4 regions of the Microbispora sp. NBC_01389 genome follow, and region 4 is predicted to be linked to each of the others. Evidence: riboswitches for the same ligand, from Rfam matches in the RefSeq annotation. Region 4 holds a riboswitch; each other region holds the start of a gene.
The links. Region 4 has a riboswitch for cyclic di-AMP ahead of OG344_RS24370 (glycoside hydrolase family 25 protein). Riboswitches for the same ligand answer to the same signal wherever they lie in the genome.

Region 1: it holds a riboswitch for cyclic di-AMP, as region 4 does, so the genes downstream of both, OG344_RS07130 (NlpC/P60 family protein) here and OG344_RS24370 (glycoside hydrolase family 25 protein) in region 4, are expected to answer to the same signal.
Region 2: it holds a riboswitch for cyclic di-AMP, as region 4 does, so the genes downstream of both, OG344_RS20975 (C40 family peptidase) here and OG344_RS24370 (glycoside hydrolase family 25 protein) in region 4, are expected to answer to the same signal.
Region 3: it holds a riboswitch for cyclic di-AMP, as region 4 does, so the genes downstream of both, OG344_RS11680 (C40 family peptidase) here and OG344_RS24370 (glycoside hydrolase family 25 protein) in region 4, are expected to answer to the same signal.

Annotation. Positions count from the first base shown of each region.
Region 1 is NZ_CP109552.1:1,602,061-1,607,740, reverse strand. It holds gene OG344_RS07145 (type III pantothenate kinase) at 1-649, shown strand, start outside; gene lysS (lysine--tRNA ligase) at 723-2,417, shown strand; gene OG344_RS07135 (LuxR C-terminal-related transcriptional regulator) at 2,574-2,822, shown strand; gene OG344_RS07130 (NlpC/P60 family protein) at 2,918-3,961, opposite strand; cyclic di-AMP (ydaO/yuaA leader) riboswitch at 4,029-4,182, opposite strand; gene OG344_RS07125 (amino-acid N-acetyltransferase) at 4,613-5,164, shown strand; gene OG344_RS07120 (RDD family protein) at 5,311-5,680, shown strand, end outside.
Region 2 is NZ_CP109552.1:4,633,937-4,639,616, forward strand. It holds gene OG344_RS20965 (NYN domain-containing protein) at 1-1,313, shown strand, start outside; gene OG344_RS20970 (NlpC/P60 family protein) at 1,467-2,408, shown strand; cyclic di-AMP (ydaO/yuaA leader) riboswitch at 2,715-2,875, shown strand; gene OG344_RS20975 (C40 family peptidase) at 2,946-3,509, shown strand; gene OG344_RS20980 (hypothetical protein) at 3,857-4,753, shown strand; gene OG344_RS20985 (glycosyltransferase family 4 protein) at 4,877-5,680, shown strand, end outside.
Region 3 is NZ_CP109552.1:2,582,102-2,587,781, reverse strand. It holds gene OG344_RS11700 (family 43 glycosylhydrolase) at 1-1,423, opposite strand, end outside; gene OG344_RS11695 (hypothetical protein) at 1,731-2,321, opposite strand; gene OG344_RS11690 (helix-turn-helix domain-containing protein) at 2,484-3,062, opposite strand; gene OG344_RS11685 (hypothetical protein) at 3,070-3,729, shown strand; cyclic di-AMP (ydaO/yuaA leader) riboswitch at 4,047-4,206, shown strand; gene OG344_RS11680 (C40 family peptidase) at 4,453-4,848, shown strand; gene OG344_RS11675 (SAM-dependent methyltransferase) at 4,997-5,680, shown strand, end outside.
Region 4 is NZ_CP109552.1:5,544,681-5,550,360, reverse strand. It holds gene secD (protein translocase subunit SecD) at 1-1,367, shown strand, start outside; gene OG344_RS24370 (glycoside hydrolase family 25 protein) at 1,493-2,227, opposite strand; cyclic di-AMP (ydaO/yuaA leader) riboswitch at 2,242-2,385, opposite strand; gene OG344_RS24365 (flavin reductase family protein) at 2,632-3,219, shown strand; gene OG344_RS24360 (alpha/beta hydrolase) at 3,337-5,118, shown strand; gene OG344_RS24355 (C39 family peptidase) at 5,136-5,680, opposite strand, start outside.

The DNA.
Region 1 (5,680 bases), 3.5 Mb from region 4:
CCTGCTCGGGCAGTCGCCGCTGCTCAAGGACGCCGACATCAGCGGCATCGCGATCTGCTCCACGGTCCCGTCGGTGCTCAACGAGATGCGGGAGATGTCCCGGCGCTACTACGGCGACGTCACGGCGGTGGTCGTCGAGCCGGGCGTCCGCACCGGCGTGCCGGTCCGGATGGACAACCCCAAGGAGGTCGGCAGCGACCGCATCGTGAACGCGCTCGCCGCCACCACCCTGTACGGCGGGCCCTGCGTGATCGTCGACTTCGGCACGGCGACCTCCTTCGACGCGGTCTCGGCCCGGGGCGAGTACGTCGGCGCGGTGACCGCCCCCGGCCTGGAGATCTCCGTGGACGCGCTGGCCACGGCCGGGGCGCAGCTCCACAAGGTCGAGCTGGTGCGGCCGAGGTCGGTGATCGCCAAGAACACCGTGGAGGCGCTCCAGTCGGGCATCCTCTACGGCTTCGCCGGGCTGGTCGACGGCATCGTGGACCGCATGACGGCCGAGCTCGCCGCCGACCCCGACGACGTCACCGTGGTCGCCACGGGCACCGGCGCGCCGCTCGTCATCGGCGAGGCCCGTACGATCGACGTGCACGAGCCCTGGCTCACGCTCATCGGCCTGCGGCTCGTCTACGTCCGCAACACGTCCTGAAAAACCTGTCCTGACGACTCCCTCGCGTACGGGACCATAGAAGGCAGGATCCCGTTCAGAGAGGACTGACGTGATGGACGCCGACTGGGTGGCGCGTTTCGCCGACGAGGTCATCGCCGAGGCCGAACGGCGCGCACCGGGCAAACCCGTCGTCTGCGCGTCCGGCCTCAGCCCCTCCGGCCCGATCCACCTGGGCAACCTGCGCGAGGTCATGACCCCGCACCTGGTGGCCGACGAGATCAGGCGGCGCGGGCACGAGTGCGTGCACATCATCTCGTGGGACGACTTCGACCGCTTCCGCAAGGTTCCCGCGGGCGTCGACCCCTCGTGGAACGAGCACATCGGCAAGCCGCTGACCGCCGTCCCGGCTCCGCCCGGCAGCGAGTATCCGAACTGGGCCGAGCACTTCAAGGCGCCGATGATCGCCGCGCTGGCGGAGATGGGCGTGGATTACCACGGCATCAGCCAGACCGAGATGTACACCTCCGGGGCCTACCGCGAGCAGGTGCTGCTCGCCATGCGCGAGCGGCGGCGGATCGACGCGATCCTCGACCAGTACCGCACCAAGAAGGCCAAGGCCAAGGAGGTCCTGGACGCCGACGAGGCCGCCGCCCTGGAGGGCTCGGGGGCCGCGGGCGAGGACGACGGCTCCGGCGCGGGGGGCTACTACCCCTACAAGCCGTACTGCTCGTTCTGCGACCGCGACCTGACCACGGTCACGTCGTACGACGACGAGACCACCGCGTTGTCGTACACCTGCGTCTGCGGGCACGGCGAGACCGTCCTGCTGTCCGAGCACACCCGCGGCAAGCTGGTGTGGAAGGTCGACTGGCCGATGCGCTGGGCGTACGAGGGCGTGGTCTTCGAGCCGTCGGGCGTCGACCACAGCTCGCCGGGCTCGTCGTTCGTCGTCGGCGGCCAGATCATCCGCGAGGTGTTCGGCGGGCACCAGCCGATCGGGCCGATGTACGCCTTCGTCGGCATCAGCGGAATGGCCAAGATGAGCAGCTCCAAGGGTGGCGTGCCGACCCCGGCCGACGCTCTGTCGATCATGGAGCCCGCGCTGTTGCGCTGGCTGTACGCCCGCCGCCGTCCCAACCAGTCGTTCAAGATCTCCTTCGACCAGGAGATCCAGCGGATGTACGACGAGTGGGACACGCTGACCAGGAAGATCGCGGACGGGACGGCGCTACCGGCCGACCGGTCGGCCTACCGCCGGGCGTCCAGCACGGCGTCCGCGCCGCTGCCCGAGACGCCGCGCCGGCTGCCGTACCGGACGCTCGCGTCGGTGGTCGACATCGCGACCGGCCACGAGGAGCAGACGCTGCGCATCCTGCGCGCCTTCGACCCGGAGATCGGCGGGCTGGACGAGCTGCGGCCGCGGCTCGACCGCGCCCGGCACTGGGTGAACACCTACCTGCCTCCCGAGGACCGCACGCAGGTGCGCGAGACGCCCGACAAGGAGCTTCTCGACACGCTCGGCGAGGGGGAGCGGGAGTCGCTGCGCCTGCTGCTCGACGGTCTTGACGACCACTGGTCGCTCGACGGCCTGACGACGCTCGTGTACGGCGTGCCGAAGGTGCTGGCCGGGCTGGAGATGGACGCCAAGGCGGCGACGCCGGAGCTGAAGGCCGCCCAGCGCGCGTTCTTCGCCCTGCTCTACCGGCTGCTCGTCGGCCGTGACACCGGCCCGCGCCTGCCCACGCTGCTGCTGGCGGTGGGCCGCGACCGGATCCGCGAGCTGCTCGACCCGGGTCGCACGGCCTGACCGCCCTGCCCGCTGTGTTCCACGTGGAGGACGTGGAGGCCGCCAGGGAGGCGGATGACCGGCGGCCCGCCGCCGCACCTTGACGGCCTTCGGCAAAGGCGTTTACCGTCCCTGGAGGGTGGGCCGACGAATCATCGTCGTGGGGGAGGGCGGACGATGGGTTATCCGGAGGTCGTCTACCGTGGTGAGGACCTCGCCACGGACCTTGAGCGTGCCGGTCTCACCGAGGAGGATCTACTGCTGCTCGCCGAGCTGGCGAAGGGTGTGACCGCCGACCGGGTGGGCCGCAGCCTTGACGTCAGCGGCCGTACGGTGCGGCGGCGACTGCGCTGCATCTGCGACCGGATCGGCGTGGCGACCGCGATCGAGGCGGTCGCCTGGGCCGCCCGCCGCCGTCTCATCTGAGCACGTTCCGAACTCGTCCGGCCGCGCCCGCGGGCGCGGCCGGAGTACGGTGATCGCGCGGGGTGGGATCGCGCGGGTGGGATCGTGCGGGGTGATCAGTCGGCGACGCGCACCCCGCCCGCGAACGGGCGTCCGGCGATCTTGGCGATGTGGATGACGTCACCGGTGCGCGGCGCGTGGACCATGTAGCCGCCGCCGATGTAGAGGCCCACGTGGTGCAGGTCGGAGTAGAAGAACACGAGGTCGCCGGGGCGGAGCTGCGCCGTGGAGGAGATGTGGGTGCCGGCCGTCCACTGGTCGCCTGTGTAGTGGGGCAGGCTGATGCCGACGGACTGGTAGGCCGCCATGACCAGGCCAGAGCAGTCGAACGAGCGCGGTCCCTCCGCACCCCAGACGTACGGCTTGAGCTGCTGCGCGAGGGCCCAGCGCGCCGCCTGGGCGGCCTTGCCGTCACCCACGATCGGGAACGACATCCGCCTGCGCGTCTCGGTGCCGACCTCCCGCGAGACCTGCCGGTAGAGGCTGCTCTCGGTCTTCGTGATGAGCTTCGTGATCGTGTCCCGCCGCGTGTCGAGGGCGTTCAGCAGCTTCCTGACCTCGCTCTGGCGGGCGGCGGCGCTGGACTTGGCCCGGGCGGCGGCGTCCATCGCCTTGCTGACCTCGGCGACCTCCTGGCTCTGCTGTAACTCCAGCGCGTACGTCGTGGAGGCCTGGTCGAGGTACTGCCGCGGATCGGTGGACTTGACGAGCACCAGGGCGTTGCCGAGCCCGTTGGTCATGTAGGAGTGCTGGGCGAGGGCGCTCGCCTTCTGCCGGCGGGTGGCCAGCTCGGCCTCGCTCTTGGCGAGGTTCTTCTTGGCGAGATCGGCGGACCGCTCGGCCGCCTTCAGGCGTACGCGCTCGCCGTTGTACTGCTCGGTGAGGGTCTCGATTTCGCTGTAGAGGTTCTCCACCTCCGCGGCGAGCTCCTTGAGGCTCGGCTTCGGGTCGGCGGTCGCGCGGACCACCGGAGCGCCGAATGTGACCGCGGCGAGCGCGACTCCGACGAGGGTGAACCGCCGGATGGCACCCGGACCGGCCGGGCCGGCTCCGGGCCGTCGGCGACGGGCGTGCCTGCCCGCCTGCCGTCCTCCACGCATGCGCAACCGAGCTCCTCTCCCATAGGTGCTCCCGCACCGGCCGGCGTCGTCGCGACGGGCCGTGTGGCGGGGCACTGCCGAGCGCCTGCCGGGTTAGCTGACGGGTTCGGGCCGGAGCAGCCCTACCTTGCGGATTCACCCCTGGACGATCCGAACCTGAACCGATCCTGATCCCGTGGATTGGGTCCCCGGCTCCTCTCCGCACCCGGCGCCCGACAGGGTCCGGACACCGGCGCTTTGAGGATTCGGCGCCCGATCGTCGAGAGTGCTCACGACGATCGGCATCGTCGCTGGACATTAGTGCACCCTGAGTTGTTGCTCAACCAGAACTCGCAAACCCGTCTACGTTTGACAACCAAATGATCACGGCCGGGTCACGAGTTGATCAGCGATACGGGTGGGTCTACCTGGGTTTGTGGTGCTTTGTGGCCGTCTGAGGTGCTGGTCGGACAGAGGGAAAATCGATGCGGAGCCGAACGTGCGTTCCGGCGGCCGAGCCGGCGCCGATCCGTATCCCGGTGGCTACAGACCGTCAGGCGTGATGTCGGACGGACCGTTTGGGATTGACCGTAAATCGGAGCCTGCCCTCGTCGATCCCCGGGCCACGCGCGGGGGCCGAAGGCGGCGGGAGGGGCACTAGGCTGGCCGTTCATGGAGCAGGTCGCCGCGCAGACACCGAGCGGATCCGGCGCCCGGGGCGTGGTGGTGCGCCGGGCCAGGACCCCGGACGTCAGGGAGATCCGCCGCCTCGTCGACGCGTACTCGGGCGTCGGGCCGCGCCTGCTGAAGAAGAGCACGGTCACGCTGTACGAGGACGTCCAGGAGTTCTGGGTCGCGGAGATCGACGGGGAGGTCGTCGGCTGCGGCGCGTTGCACGTGCTCTGGGAGGACCTGGCCGAGATCAGGACGGTCGCGGTGGATCCGGCGGCGCGCGGAGGAGGCGTCGGCCACCGGATCGTCGCCGAGCTCATCGACGCCGCGCGCGGCCTCGGCGTGCGCAGGGTCTTCTGTCTCACGTTCGCCGTGAAGTTCTTCGCCCGCCATGGTTTCGCCGAGATTCAGGGCACTCCCGTGTCTCCCGAGGTGTACGCGGAACTCCTCGCGTCGTACGACGAGGGCGTCGCCGAGTTCCTCGACCTGGAGCACGTCAAGCCGAACACGCTGGGAAACACGCGAATGCTGCTGCATCTCGATCGCCATTGAGTCATAATGCCGACATTGGTGGCTGATCTTGACGCTGGTGGTCAGCCACTGCAAAGGTGACTGTTGATACGCGTGTCGCTACTTTTAGCGATATCAGCGTGTGCTACTGAGATGCGGCGCATGCGTCTTCGAAACGAGGTGACACGGTGGGCACCGGACAGCCGCCGTACCCCCAGGACGAGTCGGACGGGACGCCACCGCCGCCCTCGAACCACGGGTACAACACGGACAGACCTTCCCAGGACTACGACCCCGAGGCCACGGTCGTCGGCTATCGGGCACAGCAGACGGGTCCGCAACAGACGCCCGGCCAGGACCCCGCCCAGGGCGGCTACGGTCAGCAGCAGGGCTATGGCCAGCAGCATGGTCAGCAGGCGCCGCAGCAGGGCTACGGTCAGCAGCAGTACGGTCAGCCGTCGCAGGGCGGGTACGGCCAGCAGCAGGGCTACGGCCAGGAGACCGGCCCGCAGGGTTACGGCCAGCAGCATGGTCAGCAGGCGCCGCAGCAGGGCTACG
Region 2 (5,680 bases), 910 kb from region 4:
GTTCAGCCGGAGAAGGCCTGTCTCGTCCGTTGCCGGAGCAGGTCCGCTTACACGTCGTGGAGGTCGCGGGGCAGGTGCTGGGCACGATGCCCGCCGCGACCGTGCCGCCGCCGCTGCGCGGCATCGCCAGGTTCGACCCGCGCAAGCGCGCCCGCCTGGGCAGCGCACCGATCGCGGCCCAGCTGGAGAACGACAAGGAGTTCCGCGAGCAGGTCGCCGAGGCGCTGGAGACGGCCTGGCCCGAGCTGGTGGCGAGCCTCGCCGAGGGGACGGTGCCGCCGGCGGCCGAGCCGGTGCTGGTCGCGGCGGCGGCCTACCTGACCCGTCCGCCCGGCTGGCCGGACCTGGTCGAGCAGGCGCGGACCGACCTGGAGCAGGCCGCCGCGGCGGGCACGCAGCGGGAGCAGGCGGAGACGCGGCTGCGCGAGCAGCTCGCGGCGCAGCGCGCGTCCGCCAGGGAGGAGATCGACCGGGTCCGCGAGCAGCTCAAGGCGGCCCGCGCGGAGAACTCCGACCTGAGGCGCAAGCTGCACGACGCGCGTGAGCGGGTCAAAGCGGCCGAGGCCAGGGCGGCCGAGCTGGAGGCCGGGACGGCCGAGGCGCGGGCCAGGGCGGCGAGCGCCAACGGCGCCGCGGAGACCGAGCTGCGCAGGCTCAGGGAGCGCCTGGCGGACACCGAGCGTCAGCTGGAGGCCAGCCGCCGCGCCGCCCGCGAGGGCCGCAGCATGGAGGACGCCCGCGTACGGGTGCTGCTGGACGCCCTGCAGGACGCCGCCGCGGGGCTGCGCAAGGAGCTCGGCCTGCCGACCACCATCAGCAGGCCGGCCGACTACGTGAACGCGATCGTGCCGGGCGAGCCCGGCGTGACGGCGGTGCCCGCGCGGGCGCTGGCGAACGACGACCCCCAGCTCCTCGACCTGCTCCTCGCGCTGCCCAACCTGCACCTGATCGTCGACGGCTACAACGTGACCAAGACCGGCTATCCGACGCTGACCCTCGCCGACCAGCGCGCCCGCCTGCTCACCGGGCTGGGCGGCCTCGCCGTGCAGGCGCGCGTAGAGGTGACGTGCGTCTTCGACGGCGCCGAGCTGAACGGGCCCGTGCAGGTCTCAGCGCCGCGCGGGGTGCGGGTGATGTTCAGCGCGCCCGGCGAGATCGCCGACGACCTCATCCGCACGCTCGTGCGCGCCGAGCCGCCGGGGCGCGGCATCGCGGTCGTCTCCTCCGACCGCGAGGTGGCCGACTCCGTCCGCCGCATGGGCGCCCGGCCGGTGCCCTCGCTCCTGCTGCTGCGTCGCCTCGGCCGCGGCTGATCCGGTGCGGCACGCTCCGTACGGAGGCCGATTCGGTGAGTGATGACTGCCGCGAATAGCTGCGAATAGGTTGAAGCGCCAAGATCGCCTAGATAGAGTCGCGCCTCAGGTTCGTTGATCCCGAAGGGGGCCCGAGTGCGAGGGCGTGTGCCGGTGGCCGCTGGGTTGGCCGCCGTGGTCCTGCTGACGCCGCTGACGGGCGCGCAGGCCGATCCGAAACCCACCCTTGCCCAGGCCAAGGCGAAGCTGAGCCGGCTGAACGCGCAGGCGGACAAGCTCGTGGACCGCTACAACGCGGCCGGTGAGAAGTGGAAGTCGGCCAGGAAGAAGTATCTGGCGCTCAACGACGACTTCAAGAAGCAGAACGCGCGGGTCGAGGCGCTGCGCTCGGGGCTGGTGACCATGGCGGTCAGCAGCTACCAGGTGGGCGACATCGGATCCTGGGGCGTCTTCTACAACCCCGACCCCGACACCATGCTCAGCGGTCTCGCCACGTACAACCACATCTCCGCCGAGCGCGTCGGGCGGCTCCAGCAGTACGAGGGCGCCATCCAGGGCCTGAAAGACCGGCGGGACCAGACGAAGACGGTCTACGCCGAGGCCGCCAAGGTCAGGAGCGAGCTCGCCGACGAGAAGAAGAAGGTCGACGCGCTCGTCAACGAGCAGATGAAGCTGTTGCGCTCGCTCGGCACCTACAACGCGGGCAATCCCAACAGCGCGGGCGTCGCCTACAAGGGCTCCGCGTCGGGCAACGCCCTGTCTGCGCTCCAGTTCGCCTACAAGCAGGTCGGCAAGCCGTACCGCTACGGGAGCAGCGGGCCGGACTCCTGGGACTGCTCCGGCCTCGTCCAGGCCTCCTGGGCGGCGGGCGGAGTCGGCCTGCCGCGTACGAGCTACGAGCAGTGGGCGTGGGGCGCGAGCCGCCGCGTGTCCCTCGACGCGCTCCAGCCGGGCGATCTGCTCTTCCACGCGGGCTTCGGTCACGTGGGCCTGTACGCGGGCGACGGCAAGGTCGTCCACGCTCCGCAGACCGGCGATGTTGTGAAGATTGTCACACTCGCGGAGTATCACGCGATCGGTGCCGTCCGCCCCTGACGGCCAGTGTGATCTTTGTTCCGGATGTGCGCTAAGTGCCGAATTTGGGCGTTGCGATGCCTGGTGTGAGCAGAGTCACACTCATCCTGCTGTGGCGTGGGTAAGCTGCGGTTTCTCCTGTGCCGCCTTCGTTATCCGATCTTTATATGCCGGGGTGGCTTTGCCGAGAGCCGCCCGATCTGGGTAGCTTCTGGGCCGCGGCGAGCACGCCTCGCCGCGGCGAGCCCGGCCCGGCCGGCCGGGCCCGCGTCATCCACCGTCGCCGGCGCCGTCCGTCTACTTGCTCCCTCAGGGGATATTCCGGGCGCCGGGGACCTGCCGAGTCCGTGCAGTCAGGAGGCACGGAGCCGGGGAACCATCGACCTTCTTCGCGAAGGTCCGGGGTGAATCGGCGCGTCCACGCGCCGTAGGGCGACTTCCCCGCCCGAACCCGTCAGCTAACCCGGTAGGCGTACGCGGAAGATCCAAGGAGAGATCCTGTCTACCACCCCCGCTAGCCTGTCCCGTCTTGCCCGAATTGCCCTTGGGGGTGCCGCTTTGACGGCATCCGTGGGGATCGCCGGCGCGCAGCCGGCGGCGGCCGACTCGGTGACGGTCACGGTCACGAAGTTGGCCGCGGAGACGAACGCGAGGTCCGCCACCACAGGGGCGGCCAAGAAGGCCGCGAAGAAGGCGACCAAGAAGGCGACCAGGAAGGCGGTCGCCAAGCGGAAGAAGCTCAGCAAGGCCACGCTCCAGCTGGCCAAGGCGCAGCGAGCGGTCACGACCGCGAGGAAGCAGATCGGCGACCCCTACCGCTACGGCGCCAGCGGACCGGGCGCGTTCGACTGCTCGGGCCTGGTCACCTACGCCTGGCGCAAGGCCGGCGTACGGCTGCCGCGCACGACGTGGTCCATCCGCAGCGCCGTACGGAAGAAGGTGTCCTGGGGTCACTTCAAGCCCGGCGACCTCATCTTCACCAGCGGCGGTGGCCACGTCGGCATGTACGTCGGGCACGGCAGGATGATCCACGCCCCGCACAGCGGCACACGGGTCAGGATCGACAAGCTCGACTCCTACCGCAGGGCGACCTTCGTGGGCGCCGTACGCCCCGGCGTCTGATCGGTCCCCCGGTCCCCGGTGCCGGGCCCGTCGTCGCCGGCATCACTCCACGGCTCCGTCCTCCCCTCGCGGGTGGGCGGAGCCGTGGCGTTCCCCGACGCTGACAGGCCGGCTGACGGATCGGCCGGCGATGGCGGGCGCCTGGTAGCGTGCTCGCGTCAGGTCCCGCGGACGGGACGTCGCTGGCAGGCTCGAACGCCTCTGGAGACCCGGTAAGACCCCCTATGTGGCACAGGCTGGCGAAGCAGGAGACCGCGGGAGCGCCGTACGCGCGGCACAGGCCGGATCTGCGGCGTCCCCGCCGAGGAGCTCATGCTCGTCGCTTCGGCCCCCGCCGGTTCGCGTCCATGGCCGTCGCGCTGGCCGCGCTGCTGGCCGGTACGGCCGCCGCGGCGCCGCCCGACCCCCTCTCGCCCCTGCTTTCCCGGGCCCGCGCCGCCGTGCGCGAGCAGCCCGGCATGTGGACCGGCGCCTCCGTCGCCCGTGGCGAGCACGCCGTCGTCGTCGGCGCGCCGCGGCGGCTGGTCGCCGAGATCGCCCGGCTGGCGGGCCGCGCCGACCGCACGGTCACGCGGGTCTGGGGAGAGCACGGCGGCGCGGTGGTCCTCGTGCCGCGCACCGAGGAGCAGGCGGCCCTTCTGGCCGCCCCGGCGGTGGTCGGCGGCCTCGCGGCCGTCGCGACCGGCGACCGGGTGATCGTGCAGCCCGCCGCGTTCGCCCGCCTGTCCGCGGCCGGCCGCCAGGTCGTCGTGACCCACGAGCTGACGCACGTCGCGGCCTCCGGGCCCCGCGCGGTGCCGATGTGGCTCCTGGAGGGCTTCGCCGACTATGTGGGCTACCTCGACAGCGGCCTGCCCGTTCACACGATCGCCGCCGAACTCGCCGCGGACCTGCGAGCCGGCGGTGGAGCCGGAGCGGAAGCCGACACAGCGGTCGGCGCGGAGGCCGGCACAGGGGCTGGTCCAGCGGCCGGCACCGCGGCTGACACAGCGGCCGGCGCGCCGTTGGCCCGTCTGCCGGAACCCGCGGACTTCGCCGCCAGGCCCGCCCAGGCGTACGAGGAGGCCTGGCTGGCCTGCCGTTACATCGCCGCCCGGTTCGGTGAGCGGAGACTGGTCGCCCTCTACCGCGCCGCGCTGCGTGAGGACGCCGATGCCGCGCTGCGGGATGTCCTCGGGCTGACCACCGCCGAGCTGACCCGCCTCTGGCGGTCCTCCGTACGGGCCGAGCTGGCCCGGTCCTGATCCCGGTCCTGATCGCGGTCCTGATCCTGGGGCAGGCGAGAGGCGGGACGGGCCTGCGAGAATGCGTTCCCGGGCGGGCCGCGTGGCCGTGGGCCGTCCGCCGCACCGATGCCGGGGGTGAGGATGGCGAACAAGACGTTGATCGTCACGAACGACTTCCCGCCCAGACCGGGAGGCATCCAGGCGTTCGTGCACGGCCTCGCCTCCCGCAGGCCGCCCGGCTCGGTCGTCGTGTACGCGCCTCGCTGGAAGGGGTGTGAGGAGTTCGACACCCGCCAGCCGTACGAGGTGGTCCGTCATCCCTCCACGCTCATGCTGCCGACGCGTGCGGTGGCGGGCAGGGCGGCGGCGCTGGTGGAGGACGGCGCCACCGTCGTCTTCGGCGCCGCCGCGCCGCTCGGCCTGCTCGCCCCCGCCCTGCGTGCCGCCGGCGCGGCGCGGATCGTCATGCTGACCCACGGGCACGAGGCGTCCTGGGCACGGCTGCCCGGCGCCCGCGGCATGCTGCGCCGGATCGGGGCGGGCGCCGACGTCGTGACCTACCTCGGTGAGTACACGCGCCGACTGCTCGCCCCGGTGATTCCCGCCCCCCGGCTCGTACGGCTCGCTCCGGGCGTGGACACCGAAGCCTTCCGCCCCGGCGCGGGCGGCGGGCGGGTCCGGGCGGCGCTCGGCCTGGGCGACCGGCCGGTGGTCGTCTGCGTCTCCCGGCTGGTGCCCCGCAAGGGACAGGACGTGCTGCTGCGGGCCTGGCCGCTCGTCCTGCGGCGGGTGCCCGGAGCGGTGCTGCTGCTGGTCGGCGGTGGCCCTTCACGGCGGTCGCTGGAACGGGCGGTCGCCGGGGCGGGGCCGCGCGGATCGGTGGTGATCACCGGGTCTGTCCCGTGGGCGGATCTCCCGGCCCACTACGACGCCGGAGACGTGTTC
Region 3 (5,680 bases), 3.0 Mb from region 4:
GCGACTGCGTGGGCGTGGCCGACGGCGACGGCTGGCCCGCACCGCTGAACTGCCACCAGTTCACGTTGAACAGGTTGCCGCTGCCGCCGGTGAACTTGAAGTACAGGTCGTGGGTGCCCGTCGCGCCGTTCACCGAGCAGGAGACGGTGGTCCAGGTCTGCCACCCGCCGGTGCCGGGGACGTTGCACGTCCCGACCAGCGTGCCGTTGACGCCGTCCAGGTGAAGCTCGATCTTGCCGCCGGAGGCGGCCGAGGCCACCCGGGCGCTGAACGACGTCGCGCCGGACCCGAAGGCGACGCCCTTGACCTTGATGTAGTCGCCGTTCTCGATGAACCCGACGTTCATGCCGCCCTCGGTGGACACCTCGGTCTCCACGCCCGACTCCCACGCGATCGTCTCGGCCTCCTGCCGGACGTACGGGTTGAGCGTGCCGATCTGCGGTGCCCCGGTCGTGGTCATGTTGATCGTCGGGATCGAGCCGTCGGAGCCGTAGGTGAACTTCTCCACCGCGACCGAGCGGGTGTAACCACCACCGCCCGGCAACGCGCCGTTGTGGTAGAAGAAGTACGACCCGCCGTTGTAGTCGATGATCCCCGGGTGGTTGGTGAAGCTGCTGCCCTGCGTCGACATGATCGTGCCGCGGTAGGTCCACGGCCCGGTCGGGCTGGACGACGTCGAGTAGGCGATGAACTCCGAGCAGCACTTGGCCGCGAACACCATGTAGTACAGGCTGCCCCGCTTGTAGAACCAGGGCCCTTCCTCGAACAGCGTCGGCCGGTTGGCGTCACCGGTGCGGGTGCCGAACCCCGAGGTGGTCAGGCTGACCTTCGTCGCGCTGCCCGAGTAGGAGATCATGTCGGTGTTCAGCTTGACGTACCACAGGTTCGGGTTACCCCAGTAGAGGTAGGCCTGCCCGTTGTCGTCGATGTAGACGGTGGGGTCGATCTCGCCGTTCTCGACCAGCGGCCGCCCGATGGCGTCCTTGAAGGGACCGGTGGGGCTGTCGGAGACGGCCACGCCGATGGCCATCCGGCCGGTCGACCGGTTGGTCGTGGGGACGTACCAGTAGAACTTGCCGTTGCGGTAGATCGCCTGCCCTGCCCACGCGTCCGACTTCGCCCAGCTGAAGGTGGCCACGCTCAGCGGGGAGCCGTGGTCGGTCCAGTTCACCATGTCGGTCGTGGAGAAGACCCGCCAGTCCTTCATGGTGAAGTAGGTCGAGCCGTCCTCGTCGTGACCGGTGTAGAGGTACACCCGCCCGTTGTAGACCAGCGGAGCCGGGTCAGCGGTGTAGATCGTCTGGACGATGGGGTTGTCCGCCCTGGCCGTGGTGGCCGGCAGCAACGCCATCACCGACAGCAGGCCCGCCATCCAGACGACACCGCGCTTGAGCCGGGCCCGAAGCGTGAACGCCGATCCCATACTCACCTCCTGGGATAGTAACCACTCGACTCGCGCATCGACACGTTCGGCGGCGCCAGGTCCTAGCTAGTTGTTAGCGCTAACAATTATCGACGCGTACCGCGGCGACCGTGGACATCGCCACCGCGCGGAGCCAATCCCATACGGGCGTGGTGGTCAAGGTTCCGGGCCCGCACGGCGGCGGCGTCACGCGCGCGGGCCACCCGTCCTGAACTGTGCCCGGAGTGCCGCTGCCGGGGCCTGCGCACCCGCGAAGGGTGTGAAACTTTCAGCTCCCCGACGGGGCGGAAACCCGCCCATCCGCGGGTCAGCCACCCGGGCCGACCGCGTTGTCCGGCGCGCCGTCGCCCGCCGTGGGAAGGTCGCCTCGTTCCACCGGCACGCGGGGCGGCGTGGTGCCGGCCTTCCCGTCGCCGGTGGCGCGTCGTGCCCCGCCGACGGCCGTCTTCAGCGCCGCCCGTCCGACGTCCGTCACCCCTCCGCCCAGCTTGATGAGGACGTCTCCCCGGAGCGCGACGTACTCGTGACGGTCGCCGGCCATCCGATACCAGCCGACCTCGTCGTGGACGCAGAGGACCAGCGCGTCCGGCGGTGTAGCGAGGTTGATCGGAGTGCTCCGGCACACGTCGTCGCCGAAGGTGCCCCGATCCACCCGCAGTTCCACCTGACGCCCCCCGGCCGAGGTGTAGAAGACGCCGAACCCCTCCTCGCCGATCCCGCCCATGGACTGCTCGGCCATCTCGTATCCCGGCAGGTCGACCAGATAGACGAGGTCGGGCGCGACCCCCAGCGCCCGCAGGCGGCCCATGTCCACACCGGAGGACCCCGCCACCACGGACCCGCACGCGCTCAGGCAGGCGAGCCCGAGAGCCGCCACCGTGACCCATGCGCCCCTCATCCGATCAGTGTCCCAGCCGCGCGGCCGGAGCGCCTCACCATTGAGGAGAAGGGCGTTCGACCACCGCGCGAACCGCATCGTCGCTCCTTGACGGCCTGAAGGTGGCCCCATGATGCGGTGGAGGGCCGCGATGCGTCCCCGGGACGGTTCAGCGGGCGTCTCCTACGCGCCGCGGGGTTTCGCCCGGACGTGCATGCGTTCGCCCTGCGTGCCAAACAGGCTGAGGATCTCCACCGGCGCCTCGCCGGTGCTGCCGAACCAGTGCGGCAGCCGGGTGTCGAACTCCGCGGCCTCCCCCGCCTTGAGCACGAGGTCGTGTTCGGCGAGGACCAGTCGCAGCCTCCCGTTGAGCACGTAAAGCCACTCGTAGCCCTCGTGCGTACGCGGCTCGGGCTCACAGCGGTCCACCGAGATGATCATCTTGTACGCCTGCGGCCCGCCGGGGTGCTGGGTCAGGGGCACGATCGTGGAGTCCCAGCGGGTGATGGGCTTCAACCGCACCCGGGGGTCGCCGACCGGCGGCGCCCCGACGAGTTCGTCGAGCGGCACCTGGTAGGCCCGCGCCAGCGGCAGCAACAGCTCCAGCGTGGGCTTGCGTTCGCCGGACTCCAGGCGCGACAGGGTGCTGACCGAGATGCCGGTGGACTCCGCGAGCCGACTCAGCGTGCTGCCGTTCTGCCTGCGCAGGGCCCGCAGCCGCGCGCCCACGGAGGCCAGGACCGCGGCGTCGTCGTTTGCCATACCGGCAATGCTACTTGTCGAATCCGCACAGAGGCTCGCGCCAGCGGCGAGGCACTGGACCGGGTCCGCGTGGCGGAGCGTCCGGCTGCCGGGCCGCGCCTCCGCCGTCGACGCGTACAAGACCGGCGTGGCCTGGGCGGCGGGCGTCAAGGGCGACCGGCCCTCGATCATGCGGTGGAACGGGAAGTCGTGGACCCTGGTCCCGGCGCCGGCCCTCACCCTTCCCGCGCCGGACGCCGTCGTGACCATCCAGGACATCGCGGTCGTGGGGTCGAAGAACGTGTGGGCCGTCGGCGGGGTCGGCTGGGAAGGCGCCGACGAGCAGGGTGACGACGTGAACTTCGGCCGCACCCTGGTGATGCACTGGAACGGCAGGTCGTGGACCGTCTCCGTCGGCGCCGCCGACGCCCAGCCGTACACCGGGGTCGAGCCGGACGGCAGGGGCGGCGTGTGGGTCCTGCAGGGGCACTGGAACCCCACTCTGTGGCAGGTCACGGGCTCGACGTGGCGACAAGCCCGGCTCGTCCGGAAGCCCGGCACCGGCGCCGTCGTGTTCTCCGTCGCCCGCAGGCCGGGAACGACGACGATGTGGGGCGCGGGCTTCACCGTGCCGCAGGGTGACCCCGACGACCCCTCGGCGAACGGCACGTTCTGGCGCACGCAGTGACCCGCTGAGGTCACCGGGGAGCGGTGCCGTCCCCTGTGGGGTGCCGCTTCCCGGGTCCCGTCGCGAAGGTTCCGCATCTCACGCTGCTCCGGCCCATGCCCGGAAGGGTGTGACGCGCGTCACTTTCGGCAACCCCGGAAACCACTCTGACCTGCGACTTCTCGTTTTATGATCCCTTTATGCGCTCATAATCCCATTTGCACCCTTTGCGGCAATATGGCGTTACTTGGTAGTTTCCTTGCCCAACGAACCCGGCAGTCCGTGTTCGGAAAGAGCATCCACTGTCACCGGCGCCATGTCCTCTCCCGCCCCCCTGGGCGCCGGTGACGCCGAATCCGTGCAGCAAGGAGGCCCGGAGCCGGGGAACCAATCGACCTTCGACCCGAAGGTCCGGGGTGAATCGGCGCGTCAGCGCTGTAGGGCGACTTCCCTGCCCGAATCCGTCAGCTAACCCGGTAGGCGCAAGCGGAAGACCGTAGGAGAGATCCCCTGTTCGCCAACCCCACCACCCTGCTTCGCGCTGCCTGCGTCACCCTGAGTAGCGCAGCGCTCACCGTCTCCCTGGGAGGCTTCGGCGCACTGCCCGCCGGCGCCGTCACGGGGACCGTGCCGGCCCCGCCCCCGGACTCGACGGCCATCCCGCCGGAGCCCCCCGTAACGGCGTTCACCCCGTACGCCGGAGAGACCGCCGCGGCCACCACGGCCACCACGGCGGAGGCCTCCGTGAACACGAAACTCACCAAGGCCGCTCTCCAGCAGGAGAAGGCCGAGCACGCCATCGAGGTGGCCAGAAAGCACCTCGGCGATCCCTACGTGTGGGGCGCCACGGGCCCACGCGCGTTCGACTGCTCCGGGCTGGTCCAGTTCGCCTGGCGCAAGGCCGGCGTCAAGATCCCGCGTACGACGTGGTCCATGCTCAGCGCCGTCAGGAAGAAGGTCTCCCTGGCGAGTCTCAAGCCGGGTGACCTCATCTTCACCAGTGGCGGCGGCCACGTGGGCATGTACATAGGGCACAAGAAAGTGATCAACGCTCCGCACTCCGGCGCGGTGGTCCGGGTCGACCGCCTCAAGGGCTACTGGCGGAGCAACTTCGTCACCGCCGTACGCCCCGGAGCGTGACCCCGGCGTCGCGGACGACACCCCCGGCGGAGATGTCCGGTCACATGTGACGGCGTCTCCGCCGGAGGGCGGCCCTGCCGGCGACACGCCGCCCGCCGCCGCGAATCCGGCTTGCCGAAAGCGTGCAGGGATGCGGAAGGATTGGGTCATGGATCGCCAGCTGATCAGCCATCTCGCTCATCGGGACCACCCCATCGCCGCACCGGTCTCCGGCGCCAACGTGACCCGGCTGCTGCGCCGGGCGCGGCTGGCCGAGGGGGCGCGGATCCTCGATCTCGGCTGCGGCGAGGGCGCCTGGACGCTGCGCGCGCTGGCCCTCTACCAGGACGCGACCGCCGACGGCGTGGACATCGACGCGCACGGGCTCAAGGCGGCGGAGCACGCGGCCGAGGTCCAGGGCGTCTGGGAGCGCATCCGGTTCCACGAGCGACCGGCCGCCGGCTTCCCGGTCGCCGAGCAGTACGACCTGGTGCTCTGCGTCGGGGCCACGCACGCCTTCGGCGGGCTCGGCCCGACCGTCGAGCACGTCCGCCGCTATCTGCGGCCGAACGGGCTGGCGCTGGTCGGCGAGGGGTTCTGGGAGCGCGAGCCGACCGAGGAGGCCCTCACCCGGCTGGGCGCCACGAAGTCGGAGTTCCTCGACCTGCCCGGCACCGTCGCCGCCGCCGAGGCCGCCGGTTTCGACGTGGTGTACGGGTACACCAGCGACCTGGCCGAATGGGACGAGTACGAGTGGTCCTGGACCGGCACGCTGCTGCGCTGGGCCAACGAGCATCCCGGCCCGGACGCCGACGACGCTCGCGCGGCGGCGCTGGAGCACCGCGACATGTGG
Region 4 (5,680 bases):
CCGCGGTCGCGCTGGCCTGCTACGGCCTGATCTCGTACGCGGGGCTGTTGGCGATGGGCGCCACGCTCACGCTGCCCGGCCTGGCCGGGTTCGTCCTGGCGATCGGCATGGCGGTGGACGCCAACGTGCTGGTCTTCGAACGGGCCAGGGAGGAGTACGGCGCGGCGCCCCGCCGGGGCCTCAGGGCGGCCCTCGACCGAGGGTTCAAGAACGCCTGGAGCGCGATCGCCGACTCCAACATCACCACCCTGCTCGCCGCCGGGCTGCTGTTCTGGCTGGCCTCGGGACCGGTGAAGGGCTTCGGCGTGACGCTGGCCATCGGCGTGCTCGCCTCGCTGGTCTCGGCCATGCTGATCACCCGGGTGCTCGCCTCGGCCCTGATCGGCAGGGTCGGCCCGGGGGTCTCGGGCCTCGGCTCGATCGGCCGGGTCAGGACCTGGCTGACCCGGCGCGATCCCGACCTGATGCGGGCGGGACGGCGCTGGCTCGCCGTCGCGGCCGGACTGCTCGTGCTGGTGGGCGCGGGGCTGGTCACCCGCGGCCTGAACTACGGCGTCGAGTTCACCGGCGGGCGGATCGTGGAGTTCGCCACGAGCAGGCCGGTCGACGTCGCCGCGGCACGGCAGGCGGTGGCGGACGCCGGCTTCCCCACCGCCGTGGTGCAGCGGTCGGACGACGCGATCTCCGTACGGACCGGGCAGATCACCGCCGACGACGTCGTCCGCGTCGAGGAGGCCCTGGACCGGAGCGTCGGGGAGGTCGTCAAGCAGCGCGACGAGCTCGTCGGGCCGAGCCTGGGCGCGGAACTGCGCCGCAACGCGCTCATCGCGCTCGGCGTCGCGCTCGCGGCCCAGCTCGCCTACCTGGCGTTCCGGTTCCGGTGGACGTTCGGCGCCGCCGCCGTGGCGGCGCTGTTCGTGGACGCGGCCGTCGTCGTCGGCGCGTTCGCCTGGCTGGGCAAGCCGATCGACGGCGTCTTCCTGGCCGCGATGCTGACGATCATCGGATACTCGGTCAACGACAAGGTCGTGCTCTTCGACCGGGTCCGCGAGCTCTGGCCGATGTCGCGGAAGACGCCCTTCGGGCGGGTGGTGAACACGGCGATCCTGCAGACCGTGCCGCGTACGGTCAACACGGGACTCGGCGCGTTGTTCATCCTGGCGGCGCTGGCGGTGTTCGGGGGCGACTCGCTGCGCGACTTCGCGATCGCCCTGCTGATCGGCATCGTCGTGGGCACGCTGTCGTCGTCGTTCGTGGCGGGGCCGGCCGCGATCGAGCTGGAGCGGCGCGCCGGTCAGCCGCCGCCCCTGCCCGCCGCACCCCGTCGCCGGCCCGTGGCGCGCGACGGATCCGGCGCGGTGGTCTGAATCTGAAGGGGCCTGAATCCGAAGGGGTCTGAATCCGAAGGGGCCTGAATCCGAAGGGGTCTGAATCCGAAGTGGTCTGAGCGGGCCCTTCCCGGGGCGGGTGGCGCCCGCCCCGGGAACGGGCCTCAGGGACGGCCGAGGGCGCGCAGCTCGACCGGGCTGAGCGAGGAGACATTCTGGTCGATCGGTGAGTCGGTGTACTGGTGGATCGCCCAGGTCTTCCAGTCGGCCGGCGGGCTGATGTCGCCCGGGTTCCGGCTGTAGTGGGCCACCCACAGCGGATAGTCGCCCAGGCCCTGGCCGTACTTGTCGGCGAAGTTCCAGCCGCTGTAGAACATCGGCCTGACGCCGGTCTTGGCGGTCACGTACTCCAGCCACTTCCTGGCCCAGGCGTTGACGCGCGGCACCGACTGGCCGTCGGTGGTCTCCAGGTCGAGCACGAGGATGTCGCCCGGCTTGCCCGGCTGCGCGTTCACCACCCGGAGGAAGTGGTCGGCCTCGGCGATCGGGTCGTTGGCGGGATGGCCGTAGTGGTAGACACCGCGGACGATCCCCTTCTTGTCCAGCTCGCGCCAGTGCCGGGGGAAGGACGAGTCGACCCAGTCCGTTCCTTCGGTGGCCTTGATGAAGCCGAACTGCGCCCGGCTGTTGATCCAGTCGTGGTCGGCCTCATAGCCGGAGACGTCCTGGCCGTACGTGTGCGGGTTCGCGTAGGCGGGAGCGGGCGCGGCCGCGGTGGCGGCGAGCGTGGCGGCGGTGATGGTGGCCGTGCCGGCCGAGACCGCGAGTGTCGCCGCGGCGAGGGCGGCGCGCAGGCGGCGGGAGGGCCGCCCGGCGAGAGAGAACCTGAGGGTGGGCATGACGCGGGTTGAGCTCCTTGCTTCCATGCCGCCTACCGGGTTAGCTGACGGGTTCGGGCAGGAAGTGCCCTACGAGCGCATCTGGGGGGCTGCGCGGCGATTCACCCCGAAAAGTGGGTCCCCGGCTCCGCGGAACGCGGACTCGGCGGCCGCACGCCCTGGTGAGCGCACGGTCCGGGCAACGACACGGCAAGGGAGGCGACACGGAGGTCACCGGCACGCATGCCGTGACACCCAAAGGTACATACAGCTCAACAATGGTGTAAACCTGACAAAACATGTTTTTACCTGGGCGGACTCGTCGCACGGGCGGCCCGCTGGACGGGATCCCGTGCGAAGCGGCGCCGAGGAGGTTTGTAAGTTCGTGACTGACCTGAGCGCTGAGTCACGCGAGAGGTGGACCCATGACCGCAGCTTCCGCCGGCCCCGACCTCGGCGACCCCGGCTCCGGCGACGTGCCGCCGCCGTCGCCCGCGGAGTTCCGGCGCGCGCTCGGCACGTTCGCGACCGGCGTGACCGTGGTCACGGGTCTGGACGACGGAGAGCCGGTGGGGTTCGCCTGCCAGTCGTTCGCGTCGGTGTCCCTCGATCCGCCGCTCGTGCTCTTCTGCGCCGACCACAGGGGCCGCGCCTGGCCGCGGATCAGGAGGTCCGGCCGCTTCTGCGTCAACGTCCTCGGCGAGGAGCAGGTCGACGTGTGCGCCAGGTTCGGATCGAGCAACGGCGACAAGTTCGCCGGGCTCGCCTGGGACCTGTCCCACCGGGGCACGCCCGCCCTGCGTGACGTGCTGCTGCGCGTCCACGGCGAGGTGCGGGAGGTGCACGTGGCCGGAGATCACGACGTGGTGATCGGCCTGGTCCGCGAACTCGAACCCGTCCACCCGGAGCAGCGGCCGATGCTGTTCTTCCGCGGCAGGTTCGGCGTGTACCACGACGACCCCGCCACGGCGCTCGGCCCCAACCTGTGGGGCTGGGGCGACCACTGGGGGTGAGACGGCGGCGCGGGGACGACGCGAGGACGACGCGGGGTGCGGGGCGGTGACCTGCCGGTGACTTGACAGCCTGCCCGCTCCGCGAGATCGGTGAACAGGCGGCGAATCGGGGGCCTGATGCGGGAAGGGCGGGTGCGGCTCGGCGGAGCGCTGGACACGGCCCTGGACACGGCCGGGATCCTGTTCGCCGCGATCTTCTTCTGCCTGTCCCTCACGCCGTCGCTGCTGCCCCGCTCCTGGCCGCTGCAGGGGATCATCGCGGGGGTGCTGACCGCGACCGGATACCTCGCCGGGGTGACCGCAGGCGCCCTGGCCCGCCGGAGCGCCGCCACGGCCGCCCGGTGGTGTCCCGGGACCCGGCGCGAGAAATGGCGCGAGGGACGGCGCGAGGGACGTTGCGAGGGACGTTGCGAGAAATGGCGCGAGAAATGGCGCCGTACGGGACGGCGGCGGGTGCGCCGCCTGGTCGCGACGTTCGGCTGCGGGCTGGGCGCCGCGTCGCTGGTCCTCGGCGTACGCGCCCAGCGGGCCATCTACCCGCTGATGGGGCTGCGCCCGCCGGAACGGCTCGGCTATCTCGGCGTGCCGTTCGTCGCGGCGGCGGTCTTCCTGCTCCTGCTGGCCGCCGCCCGCGCGCTGCGCGTCGCGGCCCGGGCGCTCGGAGGCGTGCTCGGGCGATGGATCCCCGCCGCGGCGGCGCGGCTGGCCGCGGGGCTCGGCGTGGGCGTGCTGGCCGTCCTGCTGACCGACGGGATCCTCACGGAGGCCCTGCTCAGAGGGGCCGACAACAGCTTCGCGGCGATCAACAGCGAGACCGCCCCCGGCACCTCGCCGCCCCGGTCCGCCGCCGTCTCGGGCGGCCCCTCCTCTCTGGTCTCCTTCGCGTCGCTCGGCCTGGAGGGCCGGGCGTTCGTCGCCGGCGCCCCCGCCGTCGGGGAGCTGAGCGGTTTCACCGGGCGGCCCGCGCTCCCGCCGGTCCGGGTCTACGCGGGGCTCGACTCGGCGGCGACCGCCCGCGAGCGGGCCGCCCTCGCCGTACGGGAACTGGACCGGACCGGCGCGTTCCACCGGGCGGTGCTGTGCGTGATCACGACGACCGGCACGGGCTGGGTGGATCCCCAGGCGGCCGCCGCGCTGGAGTTCATGTACGGCGGGGACTCCGCGCTCGTCTCGATGCAGTACTCCTACCTGCCGAGCTGGCTGTCGTTCCTGGTGGACCGCGAGCGCGTCACGGCGGCGGGGCGCGAGCTGTTCGGCCAGGTGTACGCCCGGTGGTCGCGGCTGCCCGCCGGTCACCGGCCCCGGCTGCTGGTGTTCGGGGAGAGCCTGGGAGCGTTCGGCGCGGAGTCGGCCTTCCGCGACGACCGCGACCTGCGCGAGCGCACCGACGGCGCGCTGTTCGTCGGGCCGCCCGACAGCAGCCCGCTGTGGCGGCGGTTCGTGGACGGCCGCGCCCCGGGCAGCCGGGAGGTGCTGCCCGTCTACCGGGACGGCGAGACCGTGCGCTTCGCCAACGGGCCCGCCGATCTGGCCGCGCCCGCCTCCGCCTGGGCCGGGTCACGGGTGGTCTACCTCCAGCATCCCTCCGATCCGATCGTGTGGTGGACCCCGCGGCTGGTCCTCGGCCGCCCGGACTGGCTGGAGGAACGGCGCGGCGACGACGTGCTGCCCTGGATCCACTGGTATCCGTTCGTCACGTTCTGGCAGGTCACCGCGGATCTGGTGTTCTCCCTCGACGCGCCGCCCGGCCACGGCCACGACTACGACGGCGAGGTGGCCAACGCCTGGGCGCGGATCGCGCCGCCGGACGGCTGGGACGCCGCCCGGACCACCGCCCTGACCGCGCTCCTGGCGCGGCGCGGAGGCGGCTCGGACCGGACAGGCTCAGCCGGGCAGTGAGCCGATCTCGCAACGGGTCACCAGTTGGCCGGCAGGCCCGGCGTCGTGGCGGGCAGCCGGTGGCCCGGCGGGTGGATGACGTACACGATCCCGCCACTGCCGGTGCTGCGCAGCCAGACGTTCTCGAAGTTCGCCCGGGGGTAGACCCGCCGCACCGCGGCGTCGTCCCGCGAGGCGGGGTCGTTGGCGATCACGTCGCCCGTGGCGGTGAAGCCGATGATCACCATGAGGTGGCCGTTCGTGCTGTATCCCGCGCCGGGCAGTTCCTCCGCCTTGAACGACTGGGAGGTGACGACCGGGACGCCCGCCCTGATCAGCCGCTCCAGCTCGGTCAGTGAGCGCAGCCGGGTGACGAACCCCTCCATGCCGTAACGCCCGGCGTAGGCGGTGTTGAACGGCCAGTTGCCCGCGCCCTCGTACGCGTAGTCGTAGGTGTGGCGGGCGGCGTAGTCGACCTCGGGGGCCGGATCGGCGGGGTCCACCCAGGAGGTGTCCCGCGCGCTCGGCCACCTGCCCCATTGACGCGCTCCCCGGGCTGAAGGCCGGGGATTCAGCCCGTGCC